One region of the Flavitalea antarctica genome, then DNA from elsewhere that is predicted to be linked to it. Evidence: riboswitches for the same ligand, from Rfam matches in the RefSeq annotation. Region 1 holds a riboswitch; the other holds the start of a gene.

Evidence for each region. Region 1 has a riboswitch for cobalamin ahead of ACX0G7_RS00425 (TonB-dependent receptor plug domain-containing protein). Riboswitches for the same ligand answer to the same signal wherever they lie in the genome.
Region 2: linked by a shared signal. The riboswitch ahead of ACX0G7_RS09265 (ribonucleoside-diphosphate reductase small subunit) and the one ahead of ACX0G7_RS00425 (TonB-dependent receptor plug domain-containing protein) in region 1 are both predicted to bind cobalamin.

What each region holds. Positions count from the first base shown of each region.
Region 1 covers NZ_JBTLQG010000001.1:114,198-129,987, forward strand. Annotated here, with positions in the region: gene ACX0G7_RS00385 (SusC/RagA family TonB-linked outer membrane protein) at 1-2,381, shown strand, start outside; gene ACX0G7_RS00390 (RagB/SusD family nutrient uptake outer membrane protein) at 2,406-3,941, shown strand; gene ACX0G7_RS00395 (glycoside hydrolase family 43 protein) at 3,993-5,066, shown strand; gene ACX0G7_RS00400 (family 43 glycosylhydrolase) at 5,147-6,616, shown strand; gene ACX0G7_RS00405 (ABC transporter ATP-binding protein) at 6,624-8,402, opposite strand; gene ACX0G7_RS00410 (sugar phosphate isomerase/epimerase family protein) at 8,801-9,775, shown strand; gene ACX0G7_RS00415 (response regulator) at 9,871-10,254, shown strand; gene ACX0G7_RS00420 (Gfo/Idh/MocA family protein) at 10,533-11,618, shown strand; cobalamin riboswitch at 11,957-12,148, shown strand; gene ACX0G7_RS00425 (TonB-dependent receptor plug domain-containing protein) at 12,263-14,236, shown strand; gene ACX0G7_RS00430 (YncE family protein) at 14,243-15,313, shown strand; gene ACX0G7_RS00435 (gliding motility protein GldB-related protein) at 15,329-15,790, opposite strand, start outside.
Region 2 covers NZ_JBTLQG010000007.1:52,530-68,319, forward strand. Annotated here, with positions in the region: gene ligD (DNA ligase D) at 1-1,235, opposite strand, end outside; gene ACX0G7_RS09215 (ATP-binding protein) at 1,558-2,871, shown strand; gene ACX0G7_RS09220 (PA2169 family four-helix-bundle protein) at 3,183-3,653, opposite strand; gene ACX0G7_RS09225 (hypothetical protein) at 3,712-4,164, opposite strand; gene ACX0G7_RS09230 (hypothetical protein) at 4,254-4,733, opposite strand; gene ACX0G7_RS09235 (glycoside hydrolase family 43 protein) at 4,893-5,861, shown strand; gene ACX0G7_RS09240 (sugar phosphate isomerase/epimerase family protein) at 5,869-6,831, opposite strand; gene ACX0G7_RS09245 (penicillin acylase family protein) at 7,058-9,130, opposite strand; gene ACX0G7_RS09250 (hypothetical protein) at 9,311-9,631, shown strand; gene ACX0G7_RS09255 (alpha-L-fucosidase) at 9,733-11,136, opposite strand; gene ACX0G7_RS09260 (patatin-like phospholipase family protein) at 11,250-12,785, shown strand; cobalamin riboswitch at 13,082-13,282, shown strand; gene ACX0G7_RS09265 (ribonucleoside-diphosphate reductase small subunit) at 13,405-14,373, shown strand; gene ACX0G7_RS09270 (ribonucleoside-diphosphate reductase subunit alpha) at 14,438-15,790, shown strand, end outside.

The DNA.
Region 1 (15,790 bases):
CCTCTGTTCCGAAAACATATGACATGCTCAGCGGTCCTGAATATGTTGCCGTAAACAAACAGGCTTATCAGAATGCAGGTTACGCTTTGCAAAACGACGTGGCAAACTATAACGGTATCAATACCGATTGGGCTGATATTATTTTAAACAACGGATCAATCCAGGATTATAATCTGACATTATCGGGTGGAGGTAAGAATTCCAGTATTTTGGTTTCCGGTTCTTATTTTAAAGATGTGGGAACCTTACTCGGGCACAGCTTCGAACGTGCTGCTTTAAGAATTAATTCGGAAGCTTCAAGGGGACGTTTCAAGATCACAGAAAATCTTATGTTGTCTAATTCAAACCGGAATAGCCCTCAACAAGGAAACTTTGAAGTAGGCAATCCCTGGTATGACCTTTTCAATAACCTGCCAATACTACCGGTACAGGATCCGAAATATATTACTACTGCAAATCCTTCCGGCTATGCGTTCGGAAGCAATGATGCCAGGACGTTTTCCCGCAACCCTGTGGCCATTGCGGATCTTTGGAACGTGAAGTCGAGCTTCTTTAAAGTAATAGGAAACATATACCTTGACATAAGACTTGCCAGCTTCCTTTCTTACCGCTTCAATATTGCCGGTGAAACAAGTTTCGATCGCACAAGCACGATCCGTGAGACAGGAATCTGGTACCAGAACCAGGCCGAGAAACCTAGTTCTGTTGATGATGCCAGGGGCCAATACCTCAGCACATTGCTTGAGCATACATTAAATTTTAATAAGAATTTTGGTGAACACTCTTTTTCCGCAGTGGCCGGTCTGTCTGACCAGGTCATCAGGGATGATGGTAACCTCGCCAGCCGAACAAATCTTTCAACTTACGGCGGCACTACGTTTACAACTATCAATTCAGCCGGTGGAGCTTTCGGTGCCGGAGGGTCAGAAGGAAAGACATATATCAACTCATATTTCGGACGACTGAACTATAATTTTTCTGACAAATACCTGGCATCATTCACATTCCGTTCCGATAAAAATTCACTTTTTTCCCCGAATGAAAGAAGAGGATATTTTCCTTCAGGAGCACTTGCCTGGAGAATAAGCAAAGAAGAATTTTTTAAGTCCGGCCTCATCTCAGATCTAAAGCTGAGAGGTTCTTATGGTGTCCTCGGGATCGCTGGCTTTCCGCCAGGCAATGCAGGCCGTTACCAATATACTGGTTACCTGAACCAGGCTCCACGTGCGGTGTTTGGCAGCGATCAGCAATCATACCCCGGAGCAACACAAACAAGACTGGTATATGAAAATCTTAAATGGGAAGAAAAAAAGACTGCTAATATCGGCGTGGATATAGCACTTCTCGATAATACAATTGTTGCAACCGTCGAAGCGTTTCGTTCAAGGACCGACGATGTTTTGATAGAGCAACCGTTGCCCCGATATCTTGGAAACATCGGTGCAAATCCTATCGTCAATCTTGGAGAGATCGAAAACCGGGGCATCGAGGTTGAACTTGGGTACCGGCCAAGGGCTGCTGGTGACTGGCGATGGAACGTAAGTGCGAACGTTAGTTTTATAAGGAATGAAATTATTGAGTTAGGAAATCTTGGAATCGATCCGGAAACAGGTAATCCAAGAGAATATATTCAATCAGGCAATACGCGCTCCCAGGTGGGAAGATCAATAGGGGAATATTATGTTCTCCGAACCAACGGGCTGTTTCAAACACAAAAAGAAATTGATGATCACAAAGCCCAGGCTTCATATGCAAAGCCAGGCGACATCAGGTACCTGAACCTGGTAGATGGTGGAACAAATGACGACATCAATGATAAGGACCGCCAGTTTGCAGGCTCACCCTGGCCGAAAGTGACAACTGGTGTCCAATTTAATTTGTCGTATAAGTCTTTTGCTTTGAACGTCCAGTTGTATGGTGCCTTCGGTCATAAAATATACAACGATGTGATCAGGGACTTTGATGCGATGGGTTACAGCAATTATCGCAGCGGGCTTGAATACTGGACAGCTTCCAATCCAAACACAGGAACACCAAGACTGGGAGTATCTTACTCTACGGGTCAACCCGGCGATCCGCAGGTTGACAGGGGAGTTGTCTCCAATGCAAGAGCAAATTCCGACAGGTGGATAGAAGACGGTTCATACCTCAGGATAAGAAACCTTGAACTCGGTTATACTTTCCCGTCAGGTCTCTTAGGAAAAATACATGCAACAGAATCACGAATCTATATCAGCGGTCAGAATCTTTTGACAATAACGCGTTACCAGGGACTTGATCCCGATATTGTCGGCGCAAATGCTAATCTTGAACCGGGAGTTGACAATGGAAACTACCCCGCGTCAAGAGTGTTGACTATCGGTCTGACCATCGGTTTTTGATTTCTAATGCTTAAAAAAATTGTCATGCGAAAATATCTTTTTATCATAGCCGCAATAAGTTTATCGGCGTCATGTACGCGCAACTTTGACGAAACAAATCCTAACCAACCCACTATAGTTACCTTCTGGAAATCCGGCGATGATGCTATCAAAGGCCTCAATGCTGTTTATAGTATTTTTCACAGGGGCTACGCGGGTTATTCGAGAGCAATGTATTTTCATGGCATGTTGAAAGGCGACGAGGGTTTTGGTTCCGGTGGAGATGGCGGATTGAACACGCTGATGAGTTTTTCAATGAATGATAACAATTTTGGACTCACTGCTGATACCTGGAAGAATATGTATGAAGGTATCAACAGGGCTAACCAGGTAATTAGTTACGTACCTGCCATTCAAATGGATCCTGCGTTACAGGCAAGAATAATTGCTGAAGCAAAATTCCTGAGGGGATTGTTCTATTTTAATCTTACGCTTTATTTTGGCAGGCCACCGTTAATACTGGAAGTGTCCAATATCAGCCTTCAACCACCAAACGCAAGCCCTGAACAAGCCTGGGCACAGGTTGCAAAAGATTTTACTGAAGCCGCAGCGGTGCTGCCGGTCAGTTACGGTAGTACTGATCTTGGAAGGGCAACAAAAGGTGCCGCCTATGCGATGCTTGGCAAAACATACTTACAGCAAAAGCAATATCAACCAGCTGCTGATGCTTTCGCCTGGCTGGTTACGGGCCCTGGCGCATCAAATTATTCTTTGATGACCAACTACGCAGATAATTTTATCATCTCCAAAGAAAATAATCTTGAGTCTGTTTTTGAAATACAATTTGCGTTAAGGGACGATGAGAACAGCGATAATGACGCCGATGAAGCAGCCCGACCAAACCCCGGTGCGTCTATTGCAAAATTTTACGCTCCCGGCGGTGGCCCGGGATTCCAGGATGGTGCGGCAAGACGTTGGGTGATCGATACCTTCAACCTGGAAAAAACGGCTTTGGGTCAGCGTGATCCAAGAGTGGCGGCAACATTTCTTTTCGACTCAACCGATGTAAGGGGGCCGCAGTTTACACAGATCTATGGAGTATCTCATGCCAGCCGCTATGGTACGGGTGGTGACTCCAAAAAAGTCTGGTACAGGAAGCTGCTGAATGACCATTGGCGCGATTTCGAAAGTTTCAATTCGCCGAATAACTACCGGATGGTGAGATATGCAGATGTACTATTAATGTATGCAGAAGCGCTGAACGGACTTAATCAAACAGCTGCAGCCTATACTTATGTAGATCGTGTGCGTGTCAGGGCCGGTTTGCTGCCCCTGAGCGTGGTAAGACCCGGATTGAATCAACAGCAATTTCTGAATCAGTTAAAACATGAACGTATTACTGAGCTTTCAGGCGAAGGATGGAGATTTGCTGACCTCGCACGTTGGGGAGATCTCAGTCCTGCACTCGCAGTAAGAGATCCGGAATTCACTAACTTCCGGGTTGGAAAACATGAGTGGTACCCGATCCCGCAATCTGACATTGACCTGAATCCAAACCTGACCCAGAACCCGGGTTACTAAGGACAGTAATGACTTGAGAAGGGGTCTCACATTTTTTGATATAATCTGGCGATGACGATAGCTTATTTGCGTAAATACTTTTTACTGGGGCTACTGGTTTCGGCACTGGGATGCGACAAAGGTTCCGGTAGCGGTAATCCTTCTGTACCGCCGACCCCGGTACCGGTTAACACCTTTACTAATCCGTTGCTTGGTTCGGGTCCCGATCCCTGGGTGATCCGGAAAGGAGATTCATATTACTACACCCATACGCAAGGAAATAAGATTTCATTGTGGAAGACTTCAAGAATGTCGGATCTCAAAAACGCACCGGTCCAAACAGTGTGGTCCACACCTTCGGGCGCAGCAAATTCATTTAATGTCTGGGCACCAGAACTGCACTTTATTGAAAATAAATGGTACCTCTATTACACCGCAGGTGCTTCACAGGATTTGGCCACTCAACGGATATTTGTCCTTGAAAATCCGAGTGAAGATCCAAGAACGGGTACGTGGATCGATAAAGGAAAAATCTCTGATCCCGGCGCCGACTTCTTTGCCATTGATGGTACCATATTCACGCATAATAGTAAGCACTATCTTATCTGGAGTGGACAAGCCTCCCCAACCGACAGGAACCAGCGTTTATACGTCGCCGTTATGAGTGATCCGTGGACTCTTTCAGGCGGGCGCAAACTCATTTCATCACCAGAGTTGTCCTGGGAATTGAATGGTGCACCACCTGCTGTAAATGAAGCCCCGGAAATCCTGAAGGGTCCATCAGGCAGGATCTTTCTGATCTATTCTGCAAGCGGTTGCTGGACGGATGACTATGCACTCGGAATGCTTTCACTAAAAGAGGGGGGTGATCCACTAAATGCGTCGGACTGGACAAAATCACCCCAGCCCGTATTCATAAAAAACACCTCAAACGGAGCTTATGGACCTGGCCACAACAGTTTTTTCAAATCCGCTGACGGTAGTGAAGATTGGATCCTGTATCATGCTAATCCTGCAAGTGGACTGGGCTGCGCCGATATGAGAAATCCGCGCATGCAAAAATTTGCGTGGAAGGCTGATGGCACACCCGATTTTGGACAGCCGGCAAAGATTAATACAGCTATTACTAAACCTGCCGGAGAATAACTGCAACTTTGGAGAATAACCGCAACTTTGTGTACCAATAATTCAAACCAATGCGAACGATATCAACGTTTTTATGTAGCATGATCTCATCAGTTCTTTTCAGCCAGCAACTGGTAATGCGAGGTGATCATCCGGATCCATCTGTTGTAAAAATAGGTGATACTTACTGGGCCAGTGCCACAACCTCGAACTGGCTTCCCGCTTACCCGCTGTTATATTCAAAGGATCTGGTCAATTGGTCAGGCAAAGGTTATGCATTCACAGAAAAGCCTGATTGGGCCGATTTCTACTTTTGGGCCCCTGAAATTTCATATGATAACGGGAAGGTATACATCTATTATGCAGCACATAAAAAGAACGGCAATCTTTGCCTTAGCGTTGCCAGCGCTGATAAACCTGAAGGACCATATAAGGATCATGGTCCACTGATGTGTGAAGCCGCCGGATCAATTGATGCTTTCCCTATGCGGGATGAACAAGGGAAATTGTTTATGATCTGGAAAGAAGACGGAAACAGTGTAAAACAACCGACACCGATTTGGATCCAGGAAATGAACGAGGAAAGAACCGCATTGATTGGTGACAAGAAAGAATTATTCCGTAACTCATTGGATTGGGAGGGCAATCTTGTTGAAGGCGTTTCCATGATGAAAATCGGGGAATACTATTATGCTTTTTATGCGGCTGCAGGATGTTGCGGCGCAGGATGTAATTACCAGTCTGGTATTGCCCGGTCAAAGAATTTACAGGGGCCGTGGGAAAAATATGCAAAGAATCCTGTATTAAAAGATTCAGAAAAATGGAAATGTCCCGGTCACGGAACCCCGATTGAAAAAGATGGGAGGTTTTATTTTCTGTATCATGCGTACGACAAAGAATCCAACATATTCACCGGGAGGCAGGGTTTATTGCAGGAATTCAGATTGACAAATGATAAATGGATTGAATTTATTAGTTCAGATGAAACGATGTCCGGTATACCCCGGGCTCCATCTTTTTCGGACCCTTTCGACGAAAAAAAACTGAATGAGCGTTGGCAATGGAGCGTATTCCAGTCTCCGTCGGTCGTGTTGAGTGATGGCAATCTGAGTTTGAAGGCAGATAGTCAGTATCTCTCAGGATCCTACCTCGGTACAAAGGTGTTGAGTCGCGACTATGAAGCGGTGGCTGCTATTGATCCACGAACCACTGCTGCGGCTGGCATCGGAGCTATTGGCGATGATAAAAACACGATCAGTTTACTGAGTGATAAGGGCAAATTGAAAATTGTGATACAGCGCGAAGGCAAGGAAACACAATTACTGGCAACCACTTTGCCCCGCGCGAAAACTTTGCATTTAAAAATGTCCGTAAGAGATAACAGCAATTTTAGTTTCTCTTATAGTGTAAATGGTAAAAATTTCATCTTATTAAACAAAAAGCCTGTAGACGGCACTTACCTGCCTCCGTGGGACAGGGCCCTGAGGATTGGTCTGATCAGCAAGGGCAGCCCGGATAAAGTGGCAGTGTTCAGGGAATTCAGATTAGACAACAAGCCTGGTGCGAATTAGATACCAATTATGCTGACATCTGAAATACCTGCCCATTCTGATGACTCCACATGGACTTAAAAACATCACTATTGGAAAGTAACTGATCAAAACTACCCTGGTCAATTATCTTTCCCTTATCCATGATATAGATATAATCAAAGTTCTCGAGCAGGTGCAGGCGGTGAATTGAAGAGATAACGACTTTATCGCTGAAAGCTTTAAACAAGCGCTCGTAGATATGGTATTCCGTTTTAGGATCTATACTGCTTGTCGGTTCATCCAGCAAAATGATATTGCTGTCTTTCGCTGCTAAAACACCCCTCGCCAATGCGAGTCTCTGTTTTTGTCCACCTGAAAGGTTCACGCCTTTTTCGCGGATGTCAGTCATCAGTCCTTCCGGCATCTGGTTGATCACTTCATTTAAATGTGCGATCTCACAAACGCGTTTGATCTCTTCATCCTTACACGGCAGACCAAGTGTGATATTATACCTGATCGTATTTTCAAAGATCTCCGGCTCCTGTGGAAAGAGGGTAGTTGATTCATTAATTGAATCCATAAAAAATGGCAAACCGTCTATCATCACCGTTGCTTCCTGACCGGGATCATACAACCCCCGAAGGACTGACATCAGCGTACTTTTGCCGCTGCCACTTTCACCAATAAGCGCTATTTTCTGACCCTTCTTCAACTCAAGTTTTAATTTATGGAGACTTTGAGGTTTGAACTCTTCGGCATAAGCGGCCCTATGTGAAAAGCTCAGGTGATCTATTTGTATCGAAGACCAGGTGCCTGGCAGGGCGACGGGGTGATCGGGACGATGCTGCGTGGTATATGCGGCGGTGATCTCTTCCGCACCTTCCATATTGGTTTGATGCTGCAGCAACTGGCTATACTGGCTTGCCACATTCTGGAACACACTGGTAAACTGGTTAACATAGCCAAGTAAGGTTACCAGACCTGCAATATAAAATACACCACCAGGCGTCCAGTTCTGGTACACGTAGCCCAAAACTATTACGCAATAAATAAGTGTGATCATCATCTCAGCAGTAAACCATTTCCATTCATTGATCACTGCATTTTTCCGGAAAGGCCGCGCAACTTTTTTCAATTTATTAAGGAGTCCTTTCTCCATGCTATTCTCTAAACGAAGCGTGATTACTGAGCGAATGTTTGAGAGACTGTCGAACAGGTTAGAAGTAACCTTGTTCTCTTTAGCATTCACTTCCCGCAGCGACTTAATAAAAGGTTTATCAAACTTTGCGATGATCATCACGGTAATGATTCCGATTGCAATTGCTATTGATCCAAATAAAGGTGAAAAAATGATGATCGCAATAACCGAAAATACAAACTTTGTTAAGGTATGAATGTAAGTGAAACCTCCATCGAAAAAACCCCTTAGTGCTTCGTATGCCTTTTTGATCCGGCTAATGGTTTCACCGCTGTGATTATCCTGGTGCCATTTAACGGGAAGATGTAGGGTCTGATGATATTTTTCCCGCATGAAATTACGGCTCAACGAAAATGCAAGATTTCGTTCCATCACTCGTGCCGGTCCGTGAAAGCACCATTCAACAAATTTTAGCAAGAAATAACTGGCAACAAAAAACATGGTGTACTCCAACATCCTGGATGTATCTTTTTGGGCTTTGCCAACAAACCAGCCTAATAACAAAGGTCCGAGAGAGTAGATGGTGTTCGAAACAAGAAACATCACATAAATCAGGACAAACTTTCTGCGGTCTCTGGCCGCATACTTCCATGAAGATTTCAGGAGGGCGGAATAGGGGTTTTTCATTCTCCGGGGGTTTAGGATACTCAGCTCTAACGAAGCGTTTCTACTACTTATTTGAATACTTTAAATTATTCTGTAAAATTATAATCAGCTGAATTACGGTAATAATCGTCCTTTAAACAATTGCATAGATTTCGTAATTCTGCTCAGGGTTTTTATGTATTGGAGAAAATTTTGTGATAAAAAGTTTTCGCCCGGGGTGACAAGGAAAAGCCGCGATCAGGAAATCATTCGGGTGTCAGATAAAAATAGGTGTCACCGGAAAATAATTAAGATGTGACCAGAAAATAAATAAGGTATGATGAGGAAATCTCCTACAATATTTATGTTGGGATAGAAAGTATAAATGATAAATTGCAGTTGTCACCTGCTTCAATACTTCATCCAAATAAGCTATAAATATGAAAGGTCAATGGTCAAGGAGAAAATTTATCGCATCCGCAGTATCACTCACCGGTGCGACACTCGCATCGGGCTATGTATCAGGTTTTCCGGCTATAATCAGGAACCTTGGCAAACCAAATTCATTATTTAACGGGGTACAGGTTGGAGTAATAAGTTATTCATGGCGTAGCATGCCATCATCGGTTGAGCAAATCCTTAAATACTGTGTAGACTGTAATATCAGCGCAATCGAGCTGATGGGTAATGCTGTCGAAGAGTTTGCCGGTGCACCGGTGGGTCCAAAGTTTGTTCCCGGTCAGAAGCCGACACCCGAACAAGAAGCTGAGCGGGCGGCCCATGCTGCTTCCATGAAGGATTGGCGGGGTGCGGTGCCAATGAAGAAATTCGAACAGGTGCGTAAAATGTATAAAGATGCAGGCGTAGGTATTTACGCATACAAACCGTCTGCACTCGGCGTTAAAAACAGCGACCAGGAAATTGATTATGCATTAAGGGCGGCAAAAGCACTTGGATCTAACCAGGTTACTGTAGAGCTGCCTCGGAATGCGGAACAAACCAAAAGGCTTGGGGACATGGCCACGAGACACAAAATTTATGTGGGTTATCACGGTCACTTGCAACAGACCATTACGGCCTGGGACGAAGCGTTGGGCCAGTCAGCTTACAATGCCCTGAATTTCGACATGGGTCATTATGTTGCTGCCGGATTTGATCCGATTGACCTGATCACAAAAAAACACCGGAACATAGTGAGCATGCACGTAAAGGATCGTAAATCAAAAGAGAATGGCGGAGCGAATGTTTCATGGGGTGAAGGAGACACCCCGATAGTCCAGGCGCTTCAGCTGATGCGAAAAAACAAATATCGTTTTCCCGCAACCATCGAGCTGGAATACCCGATTCCGGAAGGTTCGGATGCGGTCAGGGAGACTGCCAAATGTGTGGAATTCGCCCGGAAAGCATTAGTGTAAACCCTGTAATTGTAGAATCCAAAATGATGATCCGTGTTGGCACAGTTTTTTATTATGTGTGGAACATCCAAAATCACCCATAATCTTTTCATTGTATGCCCGCGACTAAACTCCAGAAAACAAAGCCCAAGAAAGTATTGCTAGTAGAAGATGAAGCGGACATGTGTTTGCTTCTGAATATCATGCTTACCGGTGACGAAATGGAAGTGGACCATGTAAAGTCCATTACTGCTGCCCGGGAATATCTTGATGTGGAAAAGCCGGCCGTGGTCCTGTTAGACAACCGCTTGCCTGATGGACTGGGAATCGACTTCATTAGTACAATTAAGAAAACCCATCCCGAAACAAGAGTCATCATGATATCAGGCACGGATGGTGCCGCTAAAGACCTGGCGATTGAAAACGGGGCCGACGCCTTCCTGGTCAAACCCTTCACCCGCGTTCATTTGTATGAATCCGTAAAAAGTCAATTGCAGTAAAACACAAATAGAGCAAACAACATGTCCCGGCCTGATCCGGGACGTGTTGTTTTACGCTTTACCTGCTTCCCAGCCAGCAGACAGATTTTTTCTCCAATTATTATTACATCGTTAATAGTCCGGATCATACTTAGCTCTGATTGATGGACACTACCCGCTCTGAAGGATGGATACTACTGTTTTAGGATGTATATTTGCGTCCCATATTATTTTGTCATTTAATAAGACAGGATAACGATCAATATAAATTAATCCAACAGACAAACAGTATAAACTTCATGACAAATAATAACAAGCCGGTTAGAATACTCGTAGTAGGATGTGGTAACATGGGCGCTTCACACGCGACCGCATATGCAAACATCGAAGGTTTTGAAATTTGCGGACTCGTTTCTACCGGGAAAAGCAAACAAGTGTTAAATGATAAACTTGGAGGTGGATACGCGCTCTTTAGTGATTATGAAGAGGCTTTGTCATCTACCAAACCTGATGCAGTTTGTATTTCAACGTATCCAGATACGCATGAGTCATTCGCTATCACGGCCTTTAAAAACGGCTGTCATGTATTTATTGAAAAACCATTGGCAGATACTATTGAAGGAGCAGAGCGGGTGGCAAAAGCTGCAGCGGACGCTGGTAAGAAACTGGTGATCGGGTATATTCTCCGTTATCATCCCTCATGGATGCGGTTCATAGAACTTACACAACAAATGGGTAAGCCACTGGTAATGCGAATGAATCTTAACCAGCAATCTCATGGTAACATGTGGACCGTTCACAAGAACCTGATGAATAGTCTCAGCCCGATTGTCGACTGCGGCGTGCATTATATAGATGTTATGTGCCAGATGACAAGGTCTAAACCTGTAAAAGTTCATGCAATCGGTGCCAGGTTGTCCAACGAGATCCCTGAAAGCAATTACAATTATGGACAACTTCAATTAAAGTTTGAAGATGGATCTGTTGGCTGGTATGAAGCGGGATGGGGACCAATGGTTAGTGAGACGGCTTTTTTTGTGAAAGATGTTTTCGGGCCAAAAGGTTCCGTTTCTATCGTTGCTCAAAACGCTGGTGGCACAGGTAAGTCTGATAATGTCGAATCACATACAAAAACAGAATCCATCCGTGTTCATCATGCTGATATAGACGGTAGCCAGGAGTTTACCAAAAAAGATGAGTGGATAAATCTTCTTGACGAACCGGACCACCAGGAACTCTGTAACCGGGAGCAGGCTTTCTTTTTGAAAGCTATCCGGGAGGATCTGGATCTTACGGACTCAATCGAAGACGGGATCAACAGCCTGCGTATTGCTGTTGCCTGTGACGAATCTGTAAGAACAGGGGAGATAGTTACGCTGAAATAGCCACGCAACTGTTATAAAACCGCTCCAGCATTATTATCAGCTTGCTGAGTAGTTAGTGACATTGTCTTTGTTTACACCGTCGGAGTTAGCTTTTGTCTTTGTTAACCACTCGTCGTAACACAGGATGGTTCATCAGCCTGTGTTAATCCCGTTTTAGTAAAGTAATCTTTGTTAACCAGTATCTGTTAACCATTCCTTGTTGCACAGTGTTTGCTCACACAGTTTTTGTTCACACTTCTGTATTATTAGCACCCAGGTTAAAAAGCCGGTGCTCTGACATCCCGGCATCGAATTGGGTGATCGCGAAAAAGTTCGCAGCTGTTCAATCTAAAAATATATATTTGCCGCCAGTTATTGGTTTCCGTGTTTCGCGGAATTAAAAGGGAATCCGGTTCAAAACCGGAGCTGTTCCCGCAGCTGTAAGAAGCCAAATAGCGATCTCATCTACTGCCACTGTTGTCTCATCAGGAAACGGGAAGGCCGCCAGATCGCGCTTCAAGCCAGAAGACCTGCCATAACTATCATCAGTCACATGCTTTCGTGGAAAAGGCGGTGAGGATAAGCAGTTATTAATAATGTTCATTTTTTGTAAAAGAGGATTTTTTGTTGTATATCGCTATGCATGGGTATCATTAGTCGCTGTGATGAACTCAGTATTATGCTATATACCTGTTTCAGGAATTGCGCAGGATAAAGACTCAGCCGCAATTCTCCGTACCGTCACGGTGAGCGCAGCAGGCAAGCCACAGTTATTCAAATCAATCACCCCGGTCCAGGCTTTTGATAGAAAGCAGCTTGACAATATCAATGCTTACTCAATAGGAGATGCGGCACGCTATTTTTCCGGAGTGTTAATAAAGGACTATGGTGGTACCGGTGGCCTCAAGACAATTTCAGTAAGAAGCCTTGGAGCCGCACATACAGGTATCCTATATGATGGCATCCCTGTTTCGGACCTGCAGACAGGACAAATAGATCTCAGTCGCTTCTCAACAACTTTTGTTCAGTCTTTACAGCTGCACCAGGCTGGAATACAGGAAACTTTGGTTCCGGCAAGGGCGGCCGCGGCAGGAACAACCGTTGCCATCGAATCCAACACATATGACCTGGCAGGTGTTGGAACTGTTCGCTGGCAGACAGGCATAAAAGCAGGTTCATTTGAACACCTTCAGCCGTTCGCCGGTTTGTACCTTCCTTTGAACGACAAACTTGTCCTAAGCGGAAATGTGGAGGCTACTTATTCGACCGGCAATTACCCGGTCACGATTGAAAACGGGAATCTGTCATACAAATCAGAAAGAAACAACTCGATCGTGCGTGCCGTGCAATCCGAAGCGAATCTTACCTATGTTTTCAACGACAGTGCAAACTGGCAAACAAAGATCGGATCCTATGTTTCTGAACGGGGATTGCCGGGCCCTATCGTTTTCTTCAATGATCGCTCCGTTCAGCAATTATCTAACAGCGACCTATATGCGCAGACGAGATTCAGGACAAAAATACGGACGCGCACAAGCCTGGTTATTTCAGCAAAATATCAATACAACCGTACCAGGTACACCGATCCGGATTTTCCTAACAACCAGGGGGGACTTAGTCAGGACTACAGGCAACAGGAGATCTATCTTAGTGCGGCCGCCAGTCATAAAGCCGGGAACAAACTGGTTATTGCGGCATCATCAGATCTCGCATATACTTCACTAAAAGCCAACACTACCAATTACAGTTCGCCGGAGAGAATAGCGACCTGGAACAATTTGTCCTTAAATTATAACACCGGCGCGTGGCAGTTTAAGACATCGGTATTACACAACTATGTTGCTGATCACACAAACAATGGTGCTCCTTCCTTTCGTAATGAGTTTACTCCAACGATAGCTTTGAGTGTAAAGCCGGGTAACAATGGACCTTTACTTGTCAGGGGATTTTATAAGAAATTATTTCGAATGCCCACTTTTAATGACCTCTTTTATACCCTGATTGGTAACAGGTCACTGAAGCCCGAGTTCGCAGATCATTACAATATCGGTATAAGTTTTACCAAAGCCTATGATCGTGCTATAAAAAAATGGGGGGCAAGCCTTGATGCTTATCATCTGAAGGTGAAAGATAAAATCGTTGCCGTGCCAAACAGGAACCTGTTTGTGTGGACAATGCTCAACCTCGGTATTGTTGATATTAACGGCGTAGATCTGACGACGGAACTTGATGGGAAGCTTTCCCCTGAGATAAACTGGTTCACGAGAATAGCATATACCTGGCAGCGCGCATCAGACAAAACCGATGCCAACTCAACCACCTATAATAACAGGATCCCATATACTCCTAATCATTCAGGTTCAGCCCTGGTTTCATTTTCTTACCGTAAATGGACCGCCGGTCCCGGGCTGTTGTTTTCTGGCAAACGGTTTACACTGGGAGAAAATAATGCTTTCAACAAATTGGATGGATGGATCACCTGTGATGTTTTTGTGGCAAGGCAATTCAGGCTTTCAAAATCGCTGTTGACAGCTAAAGCTGAAATAAATAATATCAACAATGAACGGTATGACGTGGTGAGTTATTACCCGATGCCGGGAAGGTCTTACAAAATAATTTTAACTTTTAATAATTTATAACTCAAGATGAAAAAGTCAAGCGTTTTTTTAATGGCTGGTATGATTGCAATGTTCGCTGCTTCCTGTAGTAAAGATGATGTGGGTGGACAGGAGCAACCAAAGATCACAAAGGGCCTGTATGTACTTAACGAAGGATTATTCAGTCAGAACAACACCACTCTTACTTTTTACAATGCAGCTAATAATACGACCAGCACTGACGTATTTGCAACTGCTAATGGAAGTGGACTCGGCGATACCGGCAATGACCTGATTATTTATGGGGCAAAGATCTATATAGTAATGAACGGTTCAAGCTATGTACAGGTTTCAGAGGCTGCAACTGCAAAAAGCCTCCGGAAGATTGAACTGAAGACGACTTCAGGTGCCCCAAGATTGCCACGGTATGCACTCCCTTATAAAAACAAGGTGCTTGTTTCATCCTATGACGGTACCGTAGCGGTGATAGATACGAATTCACTGCAGGTTGAGAAATTCATAACGGTTGGTGCGAACCCGGAAATGATGGCCATTGCGGGTGATAGATTATTTGTGTCTAATTCGGGCGGTTTTAATCCAATTCCTGATTCAACTGTTTCAGTGGTTGATCTTACAACAATGACGGAAATCAGGAAGATAACAGTAGGTGTAAATCCTGGTGGAATTGCTGCAGATGAGGCTGGAAATGTTTATGTGGCCTGTACAGGCAACTATGGAAGCATCAAGCCCTCCCTGGTCAAATTTAATGCTGCCACCGGATCGATCATTAAAAAAGCCGATACAACGGTCGGAAAGATGCGTTTCTATGAAGGTCAGCTATTGGTTACCGGCGGGTATCTTGGGGTGAATACAGTAAGACTGTTGAATACAAATGATTTCAAACAGGCTTCTCCGAATTTTGTAACTGATGGTACTGCAATTGTGTCGCCTTACGGTCTCACCATCGACAACGCCACAGGTGAAGTGTTCGTGACTGACGCAAAAAACTATACCATCTCGGGTGAAGTGTTTTGCTTTGATAAGACCGGTAAGAAAAAATATTCCTTTTCAGTAAGTCCCGGTGTAAATCCTAATAGCGTAGGTATCTGGAAAGAATAGGAAATTGCAATGGTGTCACTGCGTCCGGATGTTAGGATTTTCGTAATAATATGATTTATCAAGAAAGGCAGACACGGAATCCTTGCTGCTGAAATCTAGCTCAATGATATCCTTGATGGCCTGTTTCTTATCTGTAGCCCGGTTGTAAAATGCCCGGCAGATCGTATAGCCCATAAAATAACCTAAATCCGGGTGGTCTGATTTTTCGCCATTGTACAGCCAGTTTGAAATCGATCTCCGCCACATTTCATTTCGAAAACGGAGTTTCAGGCTTGTTTCATTATTCTGGCCGTAAATCATATAATCGTTGAGGTTCTTTTGACGCGTAACCAACTCGGCAATGAAGTCAGCGGATCCTTCCTGGAGGCATTGGGCAAGCAGGGAGGATCCTTTCTTTTTTTGTTGCGTATGCACATACTCATGAATATTCAACCCGACAATATTCCCATTGATCTGGCTACTGAACACTGAGCGGAG
Region 2 (15,790 bases), on a different contig from region 1:
GCATCGTTCTTCACAGGGGAACTACCCGTAACCTTCTTTACAGGAGAATTACCCATAGCTTTCTTTACAGGAGCATCGGTAGCCTTCTTCACAGGAGAGTTACCCGCACCCCTCTTTACTGGAGCGCCCGTACCCTTCTTCACAGGAGCTTCGTTCTCAACCGTCACTTCGTTCAGTGTTTTAGGCACTTCGAGTACCACCTCGCCTGCTTTTTTATCTTCCCGCATGCCTTCAAAAGACGGATGACGCATTACCCCATCGCTTGTCAGCTCCCGATACGAAACTTCTGCGATGAGTTCAGGCTTCAACCAGGTGGCAGACGCTTTTGGCGGATCAGGCCGGAACCTTGAAGGTTTATTTATATCCGGAACTTCAATAAACGGACAAGATTTCCGAATGAGTGGCTTAAATTTCTTCATCATTTCCTGTTGCATCTTCTGTGTAAAACCAGTTCCGATCTTCCCGGTGTAATGCAACTTGCCATCTTTCATCACGCCAACCAGTAATGAGCTGAACAGTTTGGAAGAACCCTCATTGCTCGTGTACCCGCCTATGATCACCTCCTGCCTCGTAGAGGTTTTGATCTTAACCCAGGCTGGCGACCTTGCCCCGGGAACATATTCGCTGTCTGCCTTTTTAGCGATGATGCCTTCCAGATTCATTTCTTTCGCCATTTCAAAGAATGCAGTGCCGGTAGATTCAAAGTCAGCACTAACGAAAATGGTGTCGTTTTTTTCCGGCAATAGATCCACCAGCATAGCCCGTCTTTCGATCAATGGTTTTTCCATTAACGATTCTCCGTTTAACCAAAGCAAGTCAAATACATAAAACCGAAGGTCACCATCGGCCTCGCTGCGCCAGTTCTGCAGATTTCCGAAGTTTGCATGACCTTTGTCGTCCGCCACCATGATCTCACCATCCAGTATTGCGTTGATGCCAAGTTGGGATAGCGCGAGATGGACCGGGTAAAACTTTTCATTAAACGACTTGTCGTTCCTTGAACGAAGTTCAACTTCTTTCTTATTGATATAAGCAAGTGCACGATAACCATCCCATTTTACTTCGTAGATCCAACCCGGCTTGTCAAATGGTTTATCGATCAAGGTTGCGAGCATGGGACTTAAATGTTGGGGCATTTCCGTCCTGTTTGGCTTTATATCCCGGTGGGCTGCCGGGAGAGCCGCCTTCGAAACTTTCTTTTTTTTAATAATCGCCGAACCTTTTTTTATTGGCATGGTAATTTATATTGACTGGAATTAACCATGCAAATCAGGCACCAACAAATGAGGCATAATATTGTGATATAGCCGGGAGTAGCGCCTGGCACGGTTTGCATAGTGATCAGTAAGGTTCAGCTCAGACCGGAAACAACATAACACAACTGAGAAACCCTGTTTTCTATTATTGAAACAGGGTCTTTTTTTGCGGAACACCCTGGCTCCCCATAAACAATTACACCTACGTTACAGCACCAAAAGGAAAACTTAGCGTGATGGCATGATTTAAGTATCGCTGGATTAACACTTTGGTACAACATTTCAGGATGAAAGCTTACCTATGTCTGTCTCAACTGAAGAAACAATACAACGGGAAAATCTATTCCAGGATGTGTTCGATGCACTCCCTGTTGCCGTGACCTTGATAGATAGGAAAGGCGTCGTGCAGTTTGCCAACAACGCTTTTCTTGAAATGAGCGGATGGAATTATGGCGAGGTTATTGGCAAACGATTCAATACACTATTCCAGGCTCAGTTCGACTTTACAGATAATGAATTGAATAAGCATGATAAGCCCGGCTACGAATCCATTAAACACGATGACCAGGGCAAACCCGGAAAAAATTCCTTCCCACCTTCAAACGACAATTCACAGAAGCCGGGTACCTGCCAGTTAGTGCTCAGACTTCCGGGACATCAGCATCCTTACAGTGTGCAGGTAACAAACGTTTGTGACTTTTACTGCTTCACTTTTAATGGACGCGACCAAAAAAGGCCTTCGGATCATGCAAGTCATGACGCCGAATCTTTACGGCTTGCGTTACAAAACGAAACGCTGATTGAAAAGCTGAATACGATTGTTCAGCATAACCGGGACCTGCAACGATCTAACCAGGATCTGTACCAATATGCGTATGTGGCAAGTCATGATCTCCAGGAGCCGCTGAGAAAGATCAAAATCTTCAGTGATATTCTTGTAGGCAGTGGCCAGCTAAGTGGGAAAGAAAAGTTTATTGCCAACAAGATAATGATGGCTTCTGAAAGGATGAGCCTACTCGTTAGGGATCTGCTCAATTACTCTAAGTTGTTAAAAGCTGATGCGGTCTTCGAAGAAGTAGACCTCAACGAGATCGTCAAAGCCGTATTAATAGACTTCGAGGTTAAGATACAGGAGAAAAATGCTGTTGTTCATTTCCCTCAAATGCCGGCGATCCAGGGGATAAAATTGCAGCTCAATCAATTGTTTTATAACCTGCTTGGGAATGCCTTGAAATTCACGATTCCCGGCCAGGCACCGGAAGTATTGATCAGTGTCCGGGAAATAGATGATGTTAAGGCGAAGCAGTATATAGCTAAGCCTTTTCGTGAAACCTGTTATCTGCATATCCGGTTTGCTGACAACGGTATCGGTTTCGAACAGGAACAGTCTGAGCAGATCTTCGAAGTTTTTTCGCGGTTATACCCCAGGGAGGTATATGAAGGTTCCGGAATAGGACTTGCCTTATGCCGCCGGATTGTCCAAAACCATCGGGGTTGCCTTTTTGCTACCTCAGCGCCGGGGAAAGGTTCTTCATTCGATATTATCATCCCTACCCGGCATCCTCCTGGCGCGGGCAAAAAAAAGGGCCAGAATGAAGATTCAGCCCCGTTATAATCCAATATCCTATGAAAAACCTGATGCAATAATAGGCCATGCCCGCCTTCGGCCAAAATCGGGTTGAGTGAATGACCGGAAATTTGTGTGGGTGGCACTAAAAACATTGTAAATGACAAACGCCTCTCAATACATGGCACAAGCCCTACAATGCCTTAGGGGGACCTTACTCATTTATCGGCCCAATTGATTTACCCAGGTTGTCAGTAATATAAATAAGAGTTACCGCGCCGACGATACCGGCGATAACTGCTACGATAAGAAGCTTTTTCATGATAAACTTTTTATTAGGTTAAAAGGAATTCTTTATGTTATCCCCTGACTGGCCGGCTCTGATCCCTGACTCTTTTTATGCTGTCATGCGAATGAAGCAGTTCATCGAGCTGATCCGAAATCATTTCCCTGAGATAACCTGATAACTCCTCACATTGAATGGCTGTCCTGTATGCATCCGTAGTAGCATCCTCGTTGATTTCACAATTCTGAAATATATGGTGCCTCGTTTTGCCCGCGAATGTGGTTCTCACATTCATCCACGCCCGGTAGATTTTGCCTTCCAGGCTAGTTCCACGTTCAGCTTCTCCTCCAAGAATATCCACTTCGCGGGAAAGTACCTTGTTGTTTCGCTCAGATCCTTCAATCATTCTCAAAAATAATGGTGCAAGGGACTGGTCCCCGGCCTTCAAATCCTTAATTGCCAGTTTATAAGCCTGGATCCTGTCATTGTTGATTTCTATCAGGTCATTGAGTATTTCTATGGTTTCCATAGATATAGTGGTCATAAGCTTTCTTTAATGCTTCTTTACATAAAAATCTTATGCCATAAGAAAACAAGCGGAATCAGGCGGTCTGATCCTTCAGAACCTTGATCAGGTGGTGGGATTCCCTGATGCGGGATCGATGCTCAGTGAGCAGATCGCGGAGATAAGCGGCAACATCTTCTGCCTGGAGTGAAAAATCATATCCCATCAGCAATGCCGTTTCGCAGACTTCAGTATGATCGAGGATATTCAGCCGGTTTCCATCCTGGGGATGGTTCATTTTTGCAAGGGCGAGCTGGTAAATCTTTCCGCGCTTTAATGGCGACAAGTCAATAGACTCACCCATTGCCTGCAACTCAGTAGCTAAAGTAATTTTGTTTTGATGGCTTTCTCCTATTATCCGTGCCATAAGAAAGCGGAGCTCGTTATCTGCGGGCGAAAGTGAAGCAATCAGTCGCTCATAACGCGAAATGCGTTCATTGTTCAATTCTATCAGGTCATTTAAAACCTCTGCGGCAGTTTGGTCTGTCATGTTTAGATGCAGTCAGCTAATGCTGATATATAAATATAGTCCATTTTTACATTCAGCACTGACGGTTTCTAACCCTCATGTAGAACCGATCAGCGTCGATTAGGTTTGTTTGCATTGGTTGTATCAGTTGGTATCACCAGGTTGAGGTTAGCTTCTTTGACAACCGAATTAAAGTAGTTCGTCGCATCAGCTATCGTATTCTGTAGAGAATCATAACGCGACCTGAGTTCCAGGACAAGTGGAGCCGCGCGCCATTTCGGATCTTCGCCTAACTGGTTGAAAATTTTCCTGATATTGCCATCGATTTTTTTCTGATAATTTACAAATGTCAGTATGTCTTTGCGGGTAGTTACGGGTCTCCGGAAATCCAGGCTCACAACGGGTTGACGCTCCAGGAGATCCGTTACTCCGTACAAACGGATATCCTGGTCTACTGAAACATTTGACATCAGGTCCATAGCGAGATCGCCCATTTGTTGATACCTTAGTTCGAGGGTATCATAAGCGGATACCACCGGCTCAAGCGGAACAGTATCCGGGTCATCAGAACATTGAGTAGAACAAATCACAACCAAGAACAAAACTAATAAACGAAGATTCATAAATGATTCCCGGGGCTGAGGTTTAGCTCCTTAAAGATCACACATTTTACCAGATCTTTCTATATTTGAAGCTTATATTCAATCAAAAAAAAACGAACTGCCCGCATGGGCCATTATTCTAACATCATGAAGCAATCAATAATTGTTCTCTCAGTCCTGCTGGCTAGTTTTGGTACGATGGCGCAGTCAACTGCCCGGGAAAAAGGTGGCAACCCTGTCTTCCCCGGTTGGTACGCGGACCCTGAGGGCATTATCTTCGACAAAACGGTTTGGATCTATCCCACTTTTTCAGCACCATATGAAAAACAAGTTTTCTTCGATGCCTTCTCTTCAAAAGACATGGTCAACTGGAAAAAGCATGAACGTATACTGGATACCTCGAATGTGAAGTGGGCAAAGAAGGCGGTCTGGGCACCCTCAATTATTAAAAAGGGCAACAAGTATTACTTGTTCTTCGGTGCGAACGACATACAGAGTGACAATGAATATGGTGGAATAGGCGTTGCGGTGGCCGATAAACCGGAAGGACCTTTTAAGGATTTGCTGGGCAAACCGCTGATCGATAAATTTCACAATGGTGCCCAACCGATAGATCAGTTTGTGTTTAGGGATAAAGACGGAAAGCATTACCTCATCTACGGAGGTTGGAGACACTGCAACATCGCACAACTTAAAGATGACTTCACCGGCTTTGTTCCATTCAAAGACGGGACTACTTTTCGCGAGATCACACCAGAAAAATATGTAGAGGGCCCATTTATGTTTATCCGTAAAGGCAAGTATTATTTTATGTGGTCCGAAGGGGGTTGGACGGGACCTGACTATAGTGTGGCTTATGCTGTAGCTGATTCACCAATGGGACCATGGAAACGGGTTGGGAAAATTCTCCAACAGAATCCTGAGATAGCTACCGGCGCCGGGCATCATTCGGTAATAGGAGATGCTGCCAAAGATGAATGGTTTATTGTTTATCATCGCAGACCACTTAACGAAAAGGACAGAAACAGTCGTGAAACCTGCATTGATCGTCTGTATTTTGATGAACAGGGCATGATAAAACCTGTGATCATCACCCGCGAAGGAGTAAGAAAGTAATCACTATTCATTCTCGTAATGCCTTCCTGACGGAGTTCAGAAAAACCGGTACTTTCTTAAAGGGGTCGCCTGGTCCCAGGGTTTCTATGGGCAGATAACCCCGATACGACGAAGATTTGATGATCTTGAATAATCGTGCGAGATCAGTTTCCTTTTCCTCGCCGTTGATATACATCTTTTCTTTAATCTGCCAGTTGACTGCGTAGGGAATAGATTTTTCAATATCATTAAAAGGGTCGGGTCCCCGGTAACTTCCTATGTCCAGGACCAGGCCAAGCCAGGGTGAATTCACCGCTTTGAGGATTGCGATAGTCTCTTCCGAGGTTCTGACAAAATCATGGTGATTTTGTATGGCGAGCACCACCCCATGAGCTTTTGCCTCAGGGAGACATTGCCCTATGTTTTCAAGAACCATGTCCAGGTACCGAGCCCGCTGTTGTGCCTCAGGATACTTCAAACCCGTAAATATCCTTAATACCGGGGCGCCAAGTTTGGCAGCGACACCTATCCATGCTTTTACAGTTCGTACATGGGCCTGCCTTAATTCCGGGTCATCACTTGTAAAATCGTTCCTGACCCCTGTTCCACTTATGGCTATGCCATGCGAAAGTGCCTTTCGTTTAAAACTGAAAATAACATCGTCAGATGGAACCTCCGGGTATCCTTTGAAATAATAACCGGTTATATCGATAGCATCAATATCATGGTCAGCACAAAATTTTAAAAGGTCCTCAGGCCGGAGACTCCCTTTTGAAAGAGGATCGTTGAAAGAATATGCGTTCAGGCTGGTCTTAAGTCCACGTTCCGGCAACCGGAGGACGTCGGGAGTTAAGCCATGTCCATCTATACCTGGGTGTTGTAAATCCCTGGAAGCATTGTCTTTCATCATACCAAAAGCAGTGCCCGGCTTCACAAAAGGGGAAATTGCCGTAACAGCCAGTAAATTTCGCAGAAATTTTGATCTTTTCATATTCAGGGTCATTTCCTGGCTTCCCGGGGCGGATGGCGCAGGTATATTTACCTGAAATTTACGGTATAAAAACCCTGTTCAACCAATTAAATCCGCAGTATTATTGTATCGGTTTTTCATAGGATATTGGATTTAAAACGGGGTTGAATTTCTATTCAGACCCCTTTTTTATTTTGGGGCTATAGTCGCAGTAACCACATCAATTATTATCCGGTTTTCCTGGCGATCAATAGGGAAGCTTTTTCTTATTGCCCGACAAGGAGGGATGATAGATGGATTTGGCATTACTCAATACTGTTGCCTTATCAAGGGTCATAGGCTTTAGTTGTTGTTTCTGGAACATTTCCATCTGATCCTTAAAGTGTGGTGAATTAGGTTTCGATGATGCGCCGAAAGTGTTAACTGATTCGATGATGGGCAAGCCATTTTTTGGGTATCGAACAAAACATATATAGGCATCGCCCGAAATAACCCTTCTTAACCCGTTTTTATACGGCGCGCTGTATTCCGCTGTCAACACATCTGGTAAACCCCAGGCTGGCCGGGCATCATCTCCACGGACCAGCTTCTGCAGATCACCAAGTGTAATACCAGTTCTTTTGAAGTGTTTCATCATGTAGTCATGAACATACTGAAAAGTTGCAACCGCTTCAGCCTTTGTAATATCTCTTGAATCTGCACCCAATAATCTTTTCGATAAAAAGTCGTACACCAGCAGGAAGATAGCCGCGCCTTTACTATCAGTTACCGCTTTATGATCCCACGCCTGTAAAGTCTCTATGGTAGATTGAAGCTGTGGGTAATCTGTTGCTTTCAAATTGATCAGACTGTCAAGCCCATATGGAAACTCCAACGTTTCGGGCAATTGCTGATCATACTTAATTCGTTTCAGCTGCTCATAGTCCACCTTATCTGTTCCCTTCATAAGCTCCCCTACCCTGATGCTGCGGTTATTGTTGAAAGTTTCAAAACCATCCTTCCGGTCGAAAGTATTCCCGTTGAGGTTGTATTGATTGTCCGTGGCCAGGAAGGGAGAATGGTTCGTATTAAAAAGCCAACCAGAGCCTGGATTAACATACTGAGGCAAAGCGTTTATTGGCTTAAAGGATGTCCACAACGTTTTGGATGTGTTGCCAGGAACTGTTGACTTCCAGTTATAAGCGTTATCCGGATTTCTTACCGGCATTTTTCCATTACTGATATAAAAAATAGTATCATACCGGTCTGCATACATGATATTGAACATGGGGAGACTGGTCATGCTGAGCGCCTGGTAAAACTCTGAGAAATTCCTTGACTTGTTCATGCGGAACCACTGTTCAAGTCCTTTGCAATCCATGTTCGCGGGGAGTCGCATGGAAAACACACCCCTGTCTGTTTTTACCGTTGCGCCATATTTACTCCAATACACTTTCCGGCCTATTCCAACAGGAACACCTTTCACTTCTAGCTTAATCTTCTTTTCCTCCAGTGTCAACCACTCATTGTCAAATTTATACTGGTTGTTATTTGCAGGATTCATCTCCAGTTGGAAGACATCAATTTTATCCTGGTAGTTTACAGTATGTGCCCAGCCAAGGTTTTCGTTGGTACCATGAAAAATCAGGCATCCCCCGGGAAAGAGTCCGCCGAGCATATTCCAGCCTTCTTCGCTGTTAAGATGAGCCTCGTAAAAAGCGGTGGGGCCTTCTATTGGCTGATGTGCATTAATGGTAAGGAAAGCTTCGCCCGAGGTAGTTTTACTCGGATGGAAGACAAATGCGTTTGATCCTTCCCCACTGAGACCGGGAAGCGTCTTTATTTTTCCACCAAGGATTTGGGGAAGCACCTTATCAACCCCACAAAATATGCTGGTGGAAAAAACCACGGCAGTGAGATATTCTCTTTCGTTAAAGGGAAAAGCTTTTTTGTATTTGATTTCCTTAGGGTGTGCTTTGGCATATGCGTTAAGTCCGTCAACATATCCCTTCATCACGGCTATAAAGTCTGCACCCATAGTGTTCCATTGCTCATCAACAAGTTGCCGGCATCTCAGGAGGTTTACAACATAATCCGCCTCTGCTCCTTTTTTGCCCATGGCTGTACCAAGTTTTGCCTTGCCCATAAGCACAACAAGCTGGAGAGTCGCAAAATCATCTTCGGCATGTGCCCAGGCTAAACCATATGCCACTTCTGCGTCCGTTGGGGCGAAAATATGTGGTACGCCGAAGCTGTCCCGGGCAATTTGGATACTTTGGGGATTTATCTGGGCCTGTGTTTCCAAAGTCAGGAAAATAGCGACTAAAACTATGAATTTCATTCGTGTAAAGTAGGTCCAAAAACTCATTTTAGCATGATCCTGGTTAAGAATATCGGGGCTGGCATGTTTTTTAACTAAATTTTCATAACCACGCACTTACCTCATACGTAATTAAGACATCTAATATTTATTAAGCCGATACTAGGGTTAGTCAGGCCTGGACAAACAAATCTTAAAGTCATGGAAGAACAATCAACGCAGCAAGAGGTTTTGTTAATGACGGGAACCAGTTTTTCAGCAAGGCAGCGCATTGAAAATGAAGGATCCGGAAAAAGTCGTAACGTGGACGAAACAACTGAATTGGAAGAGGCATGTTGGAACGGCCTGTTACCGGCAATGTTACCGGAAATTTGCGCAGTTACAGATAAGCCGGTCTTTATCTGGAAAATCCGCGAAGGCAATGCCTTCCTGGAGGTTGAGATCAGTGACATTCCGCGTGATCTGGATGCTTACTATTCATTGGATCCATACGCATACGTCATGACCCGTAGTTACAACTAAATGGTCTCTGGATACCAAAAAAATTCGCAAAGCTCTGTTAACAGGGCTTTTTTTATGCCCTGTTAACAGCAATGGTCCTTAACCTTTTCTTAAAAACAAGTTTACAGCGTTCCGCTTAGCTTAAATACCCAGGCATCGTTTGACAGATTTTGTGACGGATCAACGGCGGGCATCGTAATGGTTAATTTGTTACCGGAGTGCGTGAATCTGACTGCACCGTTGTAACCCAATAACTTTACTGCAGCCGGCTTTTTAACACCATTGATCACCAGCGGTTTGTTGTCAGCAACAGTAACCATAGCAAACAGGTCTTTCCCCTTTGTTGAGTAAAAAACTTTTGTATCTTTTTTGATAGCAGGTGCTGCAGACCAGGCACGACTTCCATAGATAGCCTCTCCGTTTGTCTTCAGCCAATTCCCGATATCAATAAGTCTTTGCTGCATAATAACCGGTATCCGGCCATCTGCAGTTGGGCCGATGTTAAGTAGCAGATTACCACCACGTGCAACCTTGTCGATCAGGATCTTTATCACCTCCCGGCTGCTTGAATAATCTTCCAGTTTTTCGTTACGGTTATATCCAAAGGAACCGCCAATTCCGCGACATTCTTCCCAGGGATGAGCTATCATTTTTCCTGAGGCATTATCATCGTGAACAAGGTCATATTCTGTTGTGTAAAAGGAACCGTGTTTAGAACGGGTTTCCTTACCCCACCGGTCATTAACAACAACGTCTTTCTTCACCGGACTTTCATTAAATAACCAGCTCAGGAACTGGGTGCTTTTCCAGACCTCGCTGGGATGATCCCACTCACCATCTGTCCATACAAGATCAGGATTATACCTGTTCACCAGGTCCTTCATCTGTGGGATCATATGTTCATCAACATATCGGTTAACATCTTCCTTATACAAGGGATTATACCATTCGTAGAGTGAATAATAGAAACCCATTTTCAAGCCTGTCTTTTTTACCGCTTTCGACAGATCGCCTGCCAGGTCGCGATGTGGTCCCACATCCATTGCATTCCAGTTCCAGGAATGTACACTGGGCCAGAGTGGGAAACCCTCATGATGTTTGGAGGTCAACACTACATACTTAGCACCGGATTGCTCAAACAACTTTGCCCATTCATCAGGATTGAACATCTCCGCTTTAAAGCCACTGACAAAATCATTGTATTTAAAATCTTTGCCATAGGTTTTTTCATGGTGGGCAAGAAACATCTTTCCAACAGCATTATTATCCGTCATTCGTTTACCGTACCATTCCGCATATTTTGAATAGGTTGGGATTTCGGGACCGGTCGGTGCCCAGGCTGGTACTGAGTATAATCCCCAATGTATAAAAATGCCGAATTTGCTGTCCTCGAACCATGAAGGTATGGGGCGGCTGTCAATAGACGCCCAGTTGGGTTCATATTTTTGCGAGTATCCATCAACGTTATACAACAGCGTTATTGTTGTAAAAAAAGCAATCAGTCTGATCCGCAGTTTGTTATTCATCTGGCTGGTTTGAATGTTTATGATGATGCACAGAGCAACCTTAATTTACAAATGGCCCGTTGAAACTAATGAATAATTCAGAAAGTCGTATTTTAAGTCTTTAAAAAAATTCAATGTCGGTAACCAATAAGTCGGTCAGGCAGTTTATTGACGAATCAGGCGCAGATGAACTGATCAGGGAAATAGATGAGACGCTGAGGCAAAGAAACAACGGAAAGAAACCGGTCTATTCTGACCTTGTATTAAGGGAGGATGGTAACGAATATGAATATGTCAATTATGTGCAGGAAGGCGGGGGTGTTCTAGGTATCGCATTGATAGGTTACACTTATGCATTAGAAAAACTGGGTTTTCGTTTCCTCAGGCTGGCCGGTACGAGTGCTGGTGCGATTACCACTATGATGCTGGCGGCAGTTGACAGAAAAAATTATCCTGGCCATGACTTCAGGCTGCAGTCCGAGATCATGCTACATGAGTTGATGAGTTATGATTTGTGGCACCTGGTAGACGGGCACTGGCTGGCGAAAAGGTTGATCCGGATTTTTATTAACTACCGCTTCGGCACCCGTTTGTTGAAGTTCCTTGTTGGCTGCTCTGTGGTTATACCGATCCTTTATGCGTTTTATATAATCATTGTTCAGCAGGTTGATAACCATTTGGTTTTTTCGCCACTGTTTACCGTTATACACAAAATATTCAGCGCATTGGCCCTGCTTTCAGTGATTGCCCTGGTGATACAATTATCTATTTTCTTTTATTTCAGGCTCCGGTTCGCGCGTGCCGGTTTTGGTATCAATACAGGCAAAAATTTTCATCAGTGGATCACAGAGATCTTACAAAGAAATAACATAAGCACGCTTGAACAGCTGGAAACGAAGATTACAGAGCGATATGGGAACATTGAAATGCGCCCGGAACGCATCGCACAAAATATTCCAGGGGATGATGTTTCGGTTCCTTACCCTTATCTCACCCTCGTTGCGAGTGACATCACCGCGCAGACAAAAGTGGAATTTCCACTAATGGCGGCCGACTATTGGGCGGATCCTCCTTCCATCAACCCTGCGGATTTCGTGAGGGCCTCAATGTCGATACCGATCTTTTTTGAACCGTTCCGTGTAGCCGTACCGCAACACGTCCAGAATACCAGCCGGCTACAAAAGATGACTGCTACACTAAGGGATAAGAAAACAAGTGCACCGAAGATTTCATTGTTTGTGGATGGCGGAATATTGTCAAATTTCCCGATTAACGTATTTCACAACTCGACGGTAGTGAGTTCAAGATTGCCAACGTTTGGGGTAAAGCTGGAAGATGATAAACATATCAGTCCCGGAAAAGAAGAGCCTGAATCAAAAAGCTTATTTCAGTATTTGATGACCGTTTTCAGTACGGTAAGATTTTATTATGACCGCGATTTTCTGAAGCGAAACGCCATGTATGAAAAGTGCATCGGCTATGTGGATGCTGCTGAATACAACTGGCTGAATTTTGGAATGGATGAAAAAGCAAAAAAAGAGTTGTTTTTAAGAGGAGTACAAGCGGCAAAAACTTTTTTTCTCGGTGGTAAGGTTTGGGTTGATGGCAAAGAAAAAGAAGTTCCCGGTTTTGACTGGGAAGCGTTTAAGCTTGAACGACAGCGCCTGTGATCCTGCCCGCAGGTGGCCGGAGTTCATGAAGAGATCCGGACCACCTTTATCAGAAGCCAGGGCAGGTAATAAGAATACGAACACCCGGAGCTTTTAGATTCAGATGATTAACACTTTTTTGAGTAAGTGTTTGCACTGGCAAACCTTGCACCAAATTCGTCAAGTGCCGATGAACGAAAGTCAGTTCTGACGGGGGTTTCATGGGAATTTACAAGTCCAGCCAGCCATTGGGGACGTGGAACAGTTATCAACACGGTGGGGATATTCAAATCCCCCGGGGATAGCCGCGTTTCCTATTTTTGAACCTGTCATTTGGTTCCCGCATGGGCGGGACTAAAAGGGAAACCGGTGCGAATCCGGTGCTATCCCCGTAGCTGTAAACTCCTTGGTGCCATGAGTTCCGGGCCGTTCAAACTACACACCACTATCAATATTATGATGGGAAGGTAATGAACGGCGGAGTAAGCCAGAAGACCTGCCAGGTGACAAACACTGTCCGCTTTCGGAGGAAAGGCCAAAGTGACTGGATTTTTATTTCAACCGGTTATGCTTTATTGATGCCTCCTTATTGTGTCTGCCGACAGGCAAATAAAATTGTCATCTACTAAATACACTTGCGATGGAAACTGAATTGTTGTTAAGAGAGAATAAGGATCGTTTTGTTATCCTTCCGATTAATTATCCCAAGATCTGGGAAATGTATAAAAAGCACGAAGCCAGCTTCTGGACTGCTGAGGAGATTGACCTCAGTGGCGATATGAAAGACTGGTCGTCTTTAAACGATGGAGAAAGACATTTTATTTCACATGTCCTCGCTTTTTTTGCTGCCAGCGATGGAATCGTAAATGAGAACCTGGCCGTAAACTTCATGAGCGAGGTTCAGCTTCCGGAAGCACGTTGTTTTTATGGCTTCCAGATCATGATGGAAAATATCCATTCCGAAACTTATGCCTTATTGATTGATACCTATATTAAAGATCCCAAAGAAAAAACACGTTTGTTCCATGCCATTGATACCGTTCCTGCGGTAAAGAAGAAGGCTGAATGGGCACTTCGCTGGATAGACCAGGGAAATTTCGCAGAACGCCTGGTGGCTTTCGCGGCTGTTGAAGGAATCTTCTTCAGCGGAAGTTTTTGTTCCATATTCTGGATGAAAAAAAGAGGGCTTATGCCGGGCCTCACATTCAGTAATGAACTCATAAGCCGTGATGAGGGACTTCATTGTGAATTTGCATGCCAGTTGTACAGCATGCTGAGTAACAAGCTTTCCCAGGAACAGGTTCATAAGATTATCTCAGATGCGGTGGTGATCGAAAAAGAATTTATCACCGAGGCATTACCTGCTGCACTGATAGGCATGAATGCAAAGCTGATGCAGCAATACATCGAATTCGTTGCTGACCGCTGGCTTAGTGAACTTGGTTATGACAGGATGTTTAATGCAACCAATCCTTTTGATTTCATGGAAATGATCTCACTTGAGGGTAAAACTAATTTCTTCGAGAAACGTGTAGGAGATTACCAGAAAGCAGGTGTCATGGCAGGAAATAAAGACTCCCAGACCTTCAGCCTTGAAGATGATTTTTAATTGAACTGAGCGCAGGAATACTAACCACGGATACTATATACAATACCCATTAAATGTTAACGATATGCAGGTAATAAAAAGAAACGGAAAAAAGGAGTCTGTAAAATTTGATAAGATTACAGCCCGCATTGAAAAACTTTGCTACGGATTAGACAGGAGATTTGTCAATTCGATAGACGTAGCAAAAAAAGTGATTGAAGGATTATTTGATGGGGTTACAACTACTGAACTGGATAACCTGGCAGCGGAAACTGCGGCTTCGTTAACCGTCAAACATCCTGACTTCGCACAGCTGGCCAGCAGGATAGCAGTTAGCAACCTGCACAAAAACACCATCAAAAGTTTCTCAAAAACAATGCATTTATTATACGAATGCGTTGATAAAAAAGCAAACAAAAAAGCACCGCTGTTATCTGATGATGTCTGGGACATCATCCAGGAAAATGCAGAACTGCTTGACAGCACAATCATATATGACCGCGACTATGGCTTCGATTACTTCGGTTTCAAAACGCTCGAAAAATCCTACCTGTTAAAAGTTGATGGCAAGGTGGTAGAACGCCCGCAACATATGTACATGCGTGTTGCAATCGGCATTCATAAAAATGATATTGAATCTGTGATCAGCACTTATCATATGATGAGTGAGCGCTGGTTCACACATGCCACCCCCACCCTGTTTAATGCCGGCACTCCAAAACCACAGATGAGCAGTTGTTTCCTGCTGACTATGAAGGAAGACAGCATCGATGGTATTTATGATACACTGAAACAAACTGCAAAAATCTCACAAAGCGCCGGTGGTATTGGTCTTGCTATCCACGGCATCCGTGCAACCGGAAGTTATATTGGTGGCACTAACGGTACAAGCAATGGTATCATTCCTATGTTGCGTGTATTTAACGATACTGCACGTTATGTTGACCAGGGCGGCGGCAAACGTAAAGGCGCGTTCGCAGTTTATCTTGAACCATGGCATGCAGACGTATTTGCTTTCCTTGATCTCAGGAAAAACCATGGTAAAGAGGAGATGCGTGCCCGCGACCTGTTCTATGCACTCTGGATCTGCGACCTGTTTATGAAACGTGTTGAAGCAGATGGCCAGTGGAGCCTGTTCTGCCCGCATGAAGCACCGGGATTGCAGGATTGCTGGGGTGAAGAATTTGAAGAACTGTATGAACGTTATGAAAAGGAAGGCCGTGCAAGAAAAACAATAAAGGCCCAGGATCTCTGGTTCGCCATACTTGATGCACAGATCGAGACAGGCACTCCTTATATGCTATATAAAGATGCTGCAAACAGGAAAAGCAATCAGCAGAATCTTGGCACCATAAAAAGTTCGAATCTCTGTACAGAGATCATGGAGTACACCTCTCCCGACGAGGTTGCCGTTTGTAACCTCGCATCCCTCGCCCTG